3 linked regions of the Geotalea uraniireducens genome follow. The protein of the gene in region 3 interacts with the protein of the main gene of each other region in a pairwise test. Links are inferred from orthologs where the notes say so. Each region holds a gene or a part of one and is shown on either strand. Other genes may lie near its edges.

The links.
Region 1: the proteins of QMN23_RS13575 (region 3) and ftsA interact in binary tests that used the Escherichia coli proteins (3 or more experiments, as listed by UniProt). The link is inferred for Geotalea uraniireducens from one-to-one orthologs.
Region 2: the proteins of QMN23_RS13575 (region 3) and ftsZ interact in binary tests that used the Escherichia coli proteins (3 or more experiments, as listed by UniProt). The link is inferred for Geotalea uraniireducens from one-to-one orthologs.

Annotation. Positions count from the first base shown.
Region 1 is NZ_AP027151.1:3,679,041-3,681,998, forward strand. The notes cover bases 1-2,802. They hold ftsA (cell division protein FtsA), read right to left. Parts: upstream 2,119-2,802; coding sequence 883-2,118; downstream 1-882. Other genes in these bases: ftsZ (cell division protein FtsZ), read right to left, coding at 1-840; QMN23_RS17190 (cell division protein FtsQ/DivIB), read right to left, coding at 2,133-2,802. Also shown: more of QMN23_RS17190, read right to left, coding at 2,803-2,958. UniProt on the Escherichia coli protein: Essential cell division protein that assists in the assembly of the Z ring. May serve as the principal membrane anchor for the Z ring.
Region 2 is NZ_AP027151.1:3,677,648-3,680,634, forward strand. What follows is about bases 157-2,987. They hold ftsZ (cell division protein FtsZ), read right to left. Parts: upstream 2,234-2,987; coding sequence 1,079-2,233; downstream 157-1,078. Other genes in these bases: QMN23_RS17175 (radical SAM protein), read right to left, coding at 157-888; ftsA (cell division protein FtsA), read right to left, coding at 2,276-2,987. In the rest of the region: more of QMN23_RS17175, read right to left, coding at 1-156. UniProt on the Escherichia coli protein: Essential cell division protein that forms a contractile ring structure (Z ring) at the future cell division site. The regulation of the ring assembly controls the timing and the location of cell division.
Region 3 is NZ_AP027151.1:2,904,786-2,907,924, forward strand. The notes cover bases 7-2,989. They hold QMN23_RS13575 (rod shape-determining protein), read right to left. Parts: upstream 2,029-2,989; coding sequence 985-2,028; downstream 7-984. Other genes in these bases: QMN23_RS13570 (glycosyltransferase family 2 protein), read right to left, coding at 7-839; QMN23_RS13580 (peptidylprolyl isomerase), read left to right, coding at 2,223-2,989. Outside these bases: more of QMN23_RS13570, read right to left, coding at 1-6; more of QMN23_RS13580, read left to right, coding at 2,990-3,139. UniProt on the Escherichia coli protein: Forms membrane-associated dynamic filaments that are essential for cell shape determination. Acts by regulating cell wall synthesis and cell elongation, and thus cell shape.

The sequences.
Region 1 (2,958 bases), 770 kb from region 3 along the record:
GCTGGCGGCATCAAATTCATCCATGGTCATCGAGGACGAACCGGAGATATTGACCAGCACCCCTTTGGCGCCGGAGATATCGATCTCTTCGAGGAGCGGGCTCGAAATGGCCTTGGTCGCCGCCTCAACGGCCCGGTTGTCGCCGTTGGCCATGCCGATCCCCATCATCGCCATGCCGCGTTCGCTCATGATCGCCTTGACATCGGCGAAGTCGACGTTGATGAGGCCGCTGGTGGTGATCAGGTCGGAAATCCCCTGTACCGCCTGGCGCAGCACATCGTCGGACGGCTTGAACGCATCGAGGATCGACATGCTCTTGCCGGCCAGCCCGAGCAGCCGGTCGTTCGGAATGACGATCAGCGAATCGACATGCTTCTTCAGCTCGCGAATCCCCTCTTCGGCCTTGGCGAGGCGCTGTTTCCCTTCGCGGCTGAACGGCTTAGTCACCACGCCGACCGTCAGGGCGCCCACTTCCTTGGCCGCTTCGGCGATCACCGGCGCGGCGCCGGTACCAGTACCGCCCCCCATACCGGCGGCAATGAAGATCATGTCCGCACCCTTGAGCATTTCGGTCAACTGCTCCCGGTCTTCGAGGGCTGCCTCACGGCCGCGGTTCGGGTCGGCGCCGGCCCCCAGCCCCTTGGTCAGCTGCCGGCCGATCTGGAGCTTGGTCGGCGACTGGGAGTTCCGCAGCGCCTGGACGTCGGTGTTGGCGACGATGAAATCGACGCCGTGAATCTGGCAGTCGATCATGGTGTTGACCGCGTTGCCGCCGCTCCCCCCAACCCCGATGACCTTGATCTTGGCAACCTGCTCAATGCTTTCGTCAAATTCGAACATACCCTACCCCCTTTTGGTTATCTGCAGCCGATGCATTGTAAGTTAGAAAAATTCGCCGAACCATTCCTTCATCCGCCGCGTCACCCGACGGAACATGTTCTCGTCGGTCTGCGCCGTCGGAAACTCGCGGATGCCGATATTCTTGCTCCCGTAGACCACCAACCCCACCCCGGTGGCATAGACGGGGGAATTGACCACGTCGACGATCCCGCCGATCTGCTGCGGCAGCCCACGCCGCACCGGCAGGTTGAAGACCTGCTCGGCCAGTTCCGGCATCCCTTCGAGGATGGTGGTACCGCCGGTGATCACCACCCCGGAGGCAATCAGATCCTCGAAACCGGACTTGACGATCTCCCGGTTAACCAGGGTGAAGATCTCCTCGACCCGCGGCTCGAGAATCTCGGCCAGCAGCTGGCGGGAAAGGACCCGCGGCTTGCGGCCGCCGACGCTCGGCACCTCGATCGTTTCGTCCTTGCCGACGATGGAGGTCAGACAGCAGCCATATTTCTGCTTGATCTTCTCCGCCTCGGCCATCGGCGTCCGCAAGCCGACGGCAATATCGTTGGTCAGGTGATTGCCGCCGAGGGAAAGCACCGCCGTATGCTTGATGGCGCCATCGACAAAGATGGCGATGTCGGTGGTCCCGCCGCCGATATCGACCAGCGCCACCCCCAGCTCTTTCTCGTCGGCCGAGAGGACCGATTCGGAGGAAGCCAGCTGTTCGAGAACGATGTCGGCGACGTCGAGCCCGGCTCGATTGCAGGCTTTGACAATGTTCTGGGCACTGGCCACAGCGCCGGTGACGATGTGCACCTTCGCTTCGAGCCGCACCCCGCTCATGCCGAGCGGCTCGCGGATGCCGTCCTGATCGTCGATGATGAATTCCTGGGGGAGGATGTGAATCACTTCGCGATCCATCGGGATGGCAATCGCCTTGGCGGCATCGATCACCCGCTTTACGTCGTCGGAGGTCACCTCCCGGTTCTTGATGGCGATCACCCCCTGGGAGTTGAACCCCTTGATGTGCCCGCCGGCAATCCCGGCGTAGACCGAGCGAATCTCGCAGCCGGCCATCAGTTCCGCCTCTTCGATCGCCTTCTTGATGGAGGCTACGGTGCTCTCGATATTGATCACCACCCCCTTGCGCATGCCGCGCGACGGGCTGGTGCCGATCCCGACGATGTCGATGCCGTCCTCGGTGACATTGCCGACGATTGCACAAATCTTGGTGGTGCCGATGTCGAGCCCTACGATTAGATTGTCTCTTCTTGCGGACATGCTCCCCCCTCCGTTTATCCCTTTTTCACAATGATCTTGTCATGGTAGTCGAGGTCGATATATTCCACCGCCGCCAAGGCTCCCTGGAGATCGCCGTAGATCTTGGCAAAACGGGCCAGTTTCTCTTCGAAGCCGTCATTTCCCAGCCGGACCGGCACGCCACCGGCAGCGGTGAAGAGCGTGAACCCGAACCCCTTGTCGGTATGAATCTCCGATACATCCGCCAAATTGAACGCCTTGCCGTTCCTGAGCAGATCCATCAATGCTGCCGCCGCGGTAAGGGTCTGCTTCGTGCCGGCCGGATCCCGGGCCAGATCGTCCTCGCTGACACCGGTAATGACCGGAAAGTTGAGGCTGTCCCCCTGCGTCAGCGGTTTGAACACTTCCCCTTGGGCGTCCATGTAATAGAGCAGCCCCAGGTTGACGATCGCTACCGGCTGGCGCTCCACCACCTCGATGGCCAGCGTGTGGGGGAAATAGCGCCGGACATTGACCTGTTTGACCCAGGGATTCTTTGCCAGCTGCTCGCCGATCCGGCGCAGCTGCAGCCCGAGCATCGGATCGCCGGCCCGGACCCCGGCCTCGGTGATGACTTCGTTCCGGCTCAGACGATGGAGCGGCGACACCTCGACGGTCTCCAGTTTCAGGAAGGTAGTCCGGGAAACGAGGCGGTATGCCTCGTAGCCGATGCCACCGACGGCCGCCACCCCCAGCACGCCACAGACTGCCCGACTGGCCCAGGTGACGAATGGCCGCCAGTTGATCGGCTTCCGTTCCTGCTTGACCCGGTTCTTGTTCCGGGATGGTGCTGGTGCCAGCCGTGTTTTGACGTGGAGATCG
Region 2 (2,987 bases), 770 kb from region 3 along the record:
GACGAGACCGATCTTCTGCCGGTGCTGCAGACCAGCCGTCGCCGCCTCCTCGAGCGCCGCGAGAGACCGCTGCCGGTAGGGAAGATAGATGAAGCCGGCGGCGCAGAAGCGGCAACCGCGCGGGCAACCCCGGGAAACCTCGACCAGGTACATGTCGGAAAATTCCGTATCGGGGGTAAGGACTTCCGACACCGTCGGCCGCCGATCCGGCTCTGCCAGGAAACAGCGGTCGACCTCGACCGGGCAGCCGTCGCGCCGGCTGCGGTCGGCGAGCCGAAAACCATCGTAGCTGATGTTATAGGCCGCCGGGATATAGCAGCCGGGTAGCCGCCCGGCTGCGGTCAGCAGCTCGTGGCGGTCCATTCCCTGCTGCCGCAGCAGTTCGAAGAGCGGCGGGAAGATCGTCTCGGCTTCGCCCAGGCAGATCAGATCGAGGAAGTCGGCCACCGGTTCCGGATTGAGAAACAGCGCCGCCCCCCCGGCGATGACCAGCGGCTGGCTGGCGCCCCGCTCGCTGCTCCGTGCCGGGATGCCGGCCAGGGAGAAGATCAGCGGCAGGTGGAGATAGTCGCTTTCAAAGGAGACGGAAAAGGCGATCAGATCGAAGGAGGAGAGCGGCTGCTGCGACTCGAGGGAGAGGAGCGGCGTCCCTCCCTTCCGGTATTCCCGCAATTCGTCGGCATCGGGAAGAAAGGCCCGCTCGCAGAGGATGTCGGGCTCGGCATTGAACAGCGCGTAAACCGTCTGGAAGCCGAGATTGCTCATCGCCACCGGGTAGCGGTTCGGGTAGACGAGACAGACGGTCAGTTTACCGCCGCGGCGTTTCGGGACCGCCCCCTGCTCCCGGGCGAGCAGCTGCCGGTATTTTTCGACGATTTTCCACGACATGGGGAAAACGTATCATGATCGGGCTGTTTCAGGGAAGGGAAAAGGCAACCGGACCGGCGGCACGGAACGAGGTTCACGGCCGGGGTGAGGAAAAAAAGACCCGGCCCCCCGGGAGGGGGTAAGAGGGAGGCCGGGCAATGAAAGCATGCACAGGGGGTCCGGTCCGCGGAGAACCGGACGGGTCGTTTCGTTAGTCGACAGACTTCCGCAGGAAGGTCGGGATATCGTACTGATCCTCTTCATCGGCAAAGAACGCCTTCTGTCGCGACACCCCTGTTTCCCGCTGCTGCCGCTCGCGGATAAAGGTCGGTACTTCCAGCTTCGGCTCCTGGCGGGCGGCAATGGCGGTCACGCTTTTCATCTCCTGCCGGCCTTTTTCGAGGTCGAACCGGTCGCCGAAGCCGGTGGCGATGGCGGTAATCTTGATGTTGTCGCCGAGGGATTCGTCAATCACCAGACCGACGATGATATTGGCATCCTCGTGGACCTTCTCGTGAATGATCCGGCTGGCGGCATCAAATTCATCCATGGTCATCGAGGACGAACCGGAGATATTGACCAGCACCCCTTTGGCGCCGGAGATATCGATCTCTTCGAGGAGCGGGCTCGAAATGGCCTTGGTCGCCGCCTCAACGGCCCGGTTGTCGCCGTTGGCCATGCCGATCCCCATCATCGCCATGCCGCGTTCGCTCATGATCGCCTTGACATCGGCGAAGTCGACGTTGATGAGGCCGCTGGTGGTGATCAGGTCGGAAATCCCCTGTACCGCCTGGCGCAGCACATCGTCGGACGGCTTGAACGCATCGAGGATCGACATGCTCTTGCCGGCCAGCCCGAGCAGCCGGTCGTTCGGAATGACGATCAGCGAATCGACATGCTTCTTCAGCTCGCGAATCCCCTCTTCGGCCTTGGCGAGGCGCTGTTTCCCTTCGCGGCTGAACGGCTTAGTCACCACGCCGACCGTCAGGGCGCCCACTTCCTTGGCCGCTTCGGCGATCACCGGCGCGGCGCCGGTACCAGTACCGCCCCCCATACCGGCGGCAATGAAGATCATGTCCGCACCCTTGAGCATTTCGGTCAACTGCTCCCGGTCTTCGAGGGCTGCCTCACGGCCGCGGTTCGGGTCGGCGCCGGCCCCCAGCCCCTTGGTCAGCTGCCGGCCGATCTGGAGCTTGGTCGGCGACTGGGAGTTCCGCAGCGCCTGGACGTCGGTGTTGGCGACGATGAAATCGACGCCGTGAATCTGGCAGTCGATCATGGTGTTGACCGCGTTGCCGCCGCTCCCCCCAACCCCGATGACCTTGATCTTGGCAACCTGCTCAATGCTTTCGTCAAATTCGAACATACCCTACCCCCTTTTGGTTATCTGCAGCCGATGCATTGTAAGTTAGAAAAATTCGCCGAACCATTCCTTCATCCGCCGCGTCACCCGACGGAACATGTTCTCGTCGGTCTGCGCCGTCGGAAACTCGCGGATGCCGATATTCTTGCTCCCGTAGACCACCAACCCCACCCCGGTGGCATAGACGGGGGAATTGACCACGTCGACGATCCCGCCGATCTGCTGCGGCAGCCCACGCCGCACCGGCAGGTTGAAGACCTGCTCGGCCAGTTCCGGCATCCCTTCGAGGATGGTGGTACCGCCGGTGATCACCACCCCGGAGGCAATCAGATCCTCGAAACCGGACTTGACGATCTCCCGGTTAACCAGGGTGAAGATCTCCTCGACCCGCGGCTCGAGAATCTCGGCCAGCAGCTGGCGGGAAAGGACCCGCGGCTTGCGGCCGCCGACGCTCGGCACCTCGATCGTTTCGTCCTTGCCGACGATGGAGGTCAGACAGCAGCCATATTTCTGCTTGATCTTCTCCGCCTCGGCCATCGGCGTCCGCAAGCCGACGGCAATATCGTTGGTCAGGTGATTGCCGCCGAGGGAAAGCACCGCCGTATGCTTGATGGCGCCATCGACAAAGATGGCGATGTCGGTGGTCCCGCCGCCGATATCGACCAGCGCCACCCCCAGCTCTTTCTCGTCGGCCGAGAGGACCGATTCGGAGGAAGCCAGCTGTTCGAGAACGATGTCGGCGACGTCGAGCCCGGCT
Region 3 (3,139 bases):
TAACCATGCTCGTGGAGCAGACGATAAAGCTTACCCTGGGCCAGGACGACAAACCGGTGGCCCATCCGGGCGCCGCGCAATATAACCGTGAACTCTCGGCGAACCTCCTCGGGATCGGCATCCCGGGCCAGACAGAGGCAGAACGACTCCTCCCCACCCCAGCGCTCTTCATAGACGGCCGCACTATGCCGCTCCAGCTCCTGGCGCCTGGCCAGCGAACCGAGCGGTGCCTCCTCGACGCAGATAACGCTACTCCCCGCCACGGTGCAGGTAAGGTAACCATGCCGCAGTGACCGGCGGGAGTAATCCTTGAGGCACCAGAGGGCGCCATCCAGTCCTTCGTCAAATCCTCCCTGGCACGCGAACAGCTCTTTCCTGATCAGCATGGCGGCAAACGAGCCATGGCCGATCTCGGTTGCCGACGCCAACGGCCGCCGGCGCAGTTTAGCCGGCGGCGCCCCGGCCGGTTCCAGCAGCTGCGGCACGATCAGGCCGACTTCGGCACGGCTGTCGGCCAGTTCGAGCATCGGTTCGAGCCAGCCGTCGGTAACGGTCGTGGTATTGCGCACCACGATCGCATATGGCGCTTCGGCCCGGGCCAAGCCGCGGTTAATTGCCCGGACGAACCCCTGATTGATACTGTTTTTCAGAAACAGCGCCCGCTCCCCCAGAAGCTCGGCAAACTCTTCCAGCAGCCGCTCCGATTCCCGGTCACAACCATTATCGATCAGGATCAGACGAGCTGTCGGACAGGTATTGAGCAGCCCCACCAGACAGGCGCGGGTCTCGACGGGACGGTTCCAGACGGGGACGATTATGTCGACGGTGAAGGATTCCATCAGGTTATCGGCAAAACAGTGAGAGGTTCGTTGGCATAAACAAAACCGCACCGGTGACGGCATCCGGAGGCAAGTGCCCCGGGAACCGGCATCGATGCGGTCAGCCGTTGACGGCCGGCGGAAACTCCGGCCAAGGTTCGGACGATCAGGAGGTTACGGCGACACGACGGAGCAGATTCAGCTCGTCGAGCACCTTGCCGGACCCGAGGACGACGCAGGAAAGCGGATCTTCGGCGGTAACCACCGGCAGCCCCGTTTCTTCGCGGAGCAGCGAATCGAGATTGCGCAGCAGGGCACCACCACCGGCCAGGACGATCCCCTTGTCGACAATATCGGCGGCCAGCTCCGGCGGCGTCCGCTCCAGACAGATGCGCACCGCATCAACGATGGCGTTGACCGGCTCCGAAAGCGCTTCGCGAATCTCGTCCGAATTGATTTCGGTGGTCTTGGGAATCCCCGATACCAGGTCGCGCCCCTTGACCTCCATGGTCCGCACTTCGCCGCCCGGATAAGCTTCGCCGATCTCGATCTTGATGATTTCGGCCATCCGGTCGCCGATGAGCAGATTGTACTTGCGCTTGATGTACTGAACGATCGCTTCGTCCATCTTGTCGCCGCCGACCCGGACCGACTTGGTCAGCACGATGCCGGCCAGGGAGATGACTGCCACCTCGGTGGTCCCGCCGCCGATATCGACGATCATGTTGCCGGAAGCCTCGGTGATCGGCAGGCCGGCGCCAATTGCTGCCGCCATCGGCTCTTCGATCAGATAGACCTCGCGGGCGCCGGCCGATTCGGCCGACTCCTTGACGGCCCGCTTCTCCACCTGGGTAATGCCGGAGGGAACGCAGATCACGATCCGGGGCCGGACCAGGGTCTTGCGGTTATGGACCTTATGAATGAAATAGCGGAGCATCTCCTCGGTGATGTCGAAATCGGCGATAACCCCGTCCTTCATCGGCCGGATTGCCGTGATGCTCCCCGGAGTCCGGCCAAGCATCTTCTTGGCTTCCATCCCCACCGCCAACACCTTCTGTTGGCCGCTATTCATCTTCTGAACGGCAACCACCGACGGTTCACGGACGACAATCCCCTTCCCCTTCAGGTAAACGAGGGTATTGGCAGTGCCGAGGTCAATAGCCAAATCATTAGAAAAAAGCCCGAACAGGGCATCGAAGATCTTGAGCATGACTGCATTCCTTTCAAGTATACGGAAACTATGTTTTTTCGAAGCGTTGAATCGTAGCAGAAAGGTTGTGGCCATGCAAGCGGGAAAAGCTGCCGGTATCGTGCATATTGCTTTTGCCGGGCAATTATATTAGTATGCGAAGCCATTGTTTCACGGTCGGAATAGATCCCTGCGGCATAAAGGAGTCCTCGCGAATGCTTGGCATCATGCGGAAGTATCAGCAGTCCATCGTCATCAAGATCGTCTTCGGCATCATTGTTCTCAGCTTCATCGGCACGATCTTCCTCGTCTGGGGCAGAGGGGAGGGGCAGCTCACCCCTTCCAGCTATGTCGCCAAGGTCGATGGCACCAAGATCAATTACGAAGAATTTCAGCGGACCTACTACCGGCTGCGCGACATCTATTCCCAAATCTACGGCCAGTCACTCACCCCCGAGATCGAAAAACAGCTCGGCCTGAAGAAACAGGCGCTCAACTCGCTGATCGATGCCATGCTGGTCCGCAACGCCGCCGAGGATATGGGCATCAAGGTTTCCAAGGACGACGTGCAGCAGGCCATTGCCGCCATGCCCGCCTTCCAGAAAAACGGCGCTTTCAATTTCGACCTGTACGTCCAGTTGCTCCGGGCCAACCGGATTTCCCCCGACGACTTCGAGAAAAGCAAGCGGACGGACCTGATGATCAAGATGGCCGAGGACAAGATCAAGGCTCGTGCGCAGGTATCCGACGAGGAGGCCCTCCAGTATTTCCGCAAGAAGAACGACAAGATAGATATTCTCTTCAGTTCGTTCTCGCCCGACGATGTCAAAGGGGAAATCAAGCTGACCGATCAGGAATTGAACGACTTCCTCGCCAAGAACCAGAACGACTTCAAGACTCCGGAAGAAGTCAGCATCGCCTATGTACTGATCGACCCGCTCAAGCTCGGCGGCAACGTCCAGGTTTCCGATGCCGACATCCAGTCATGGTATCAGAAGCATCTCGACGAGTACCAGGGGAAAGGCGGGCTGCTCCCCCTCGCCGAAGTCCGGGATAAGGTCAAGGCCGAGGCCCATCGTTTCTATGCCGGTCAGAAGGCTTACGAAGTAACGGCGGAAACCTTCAACAAGAT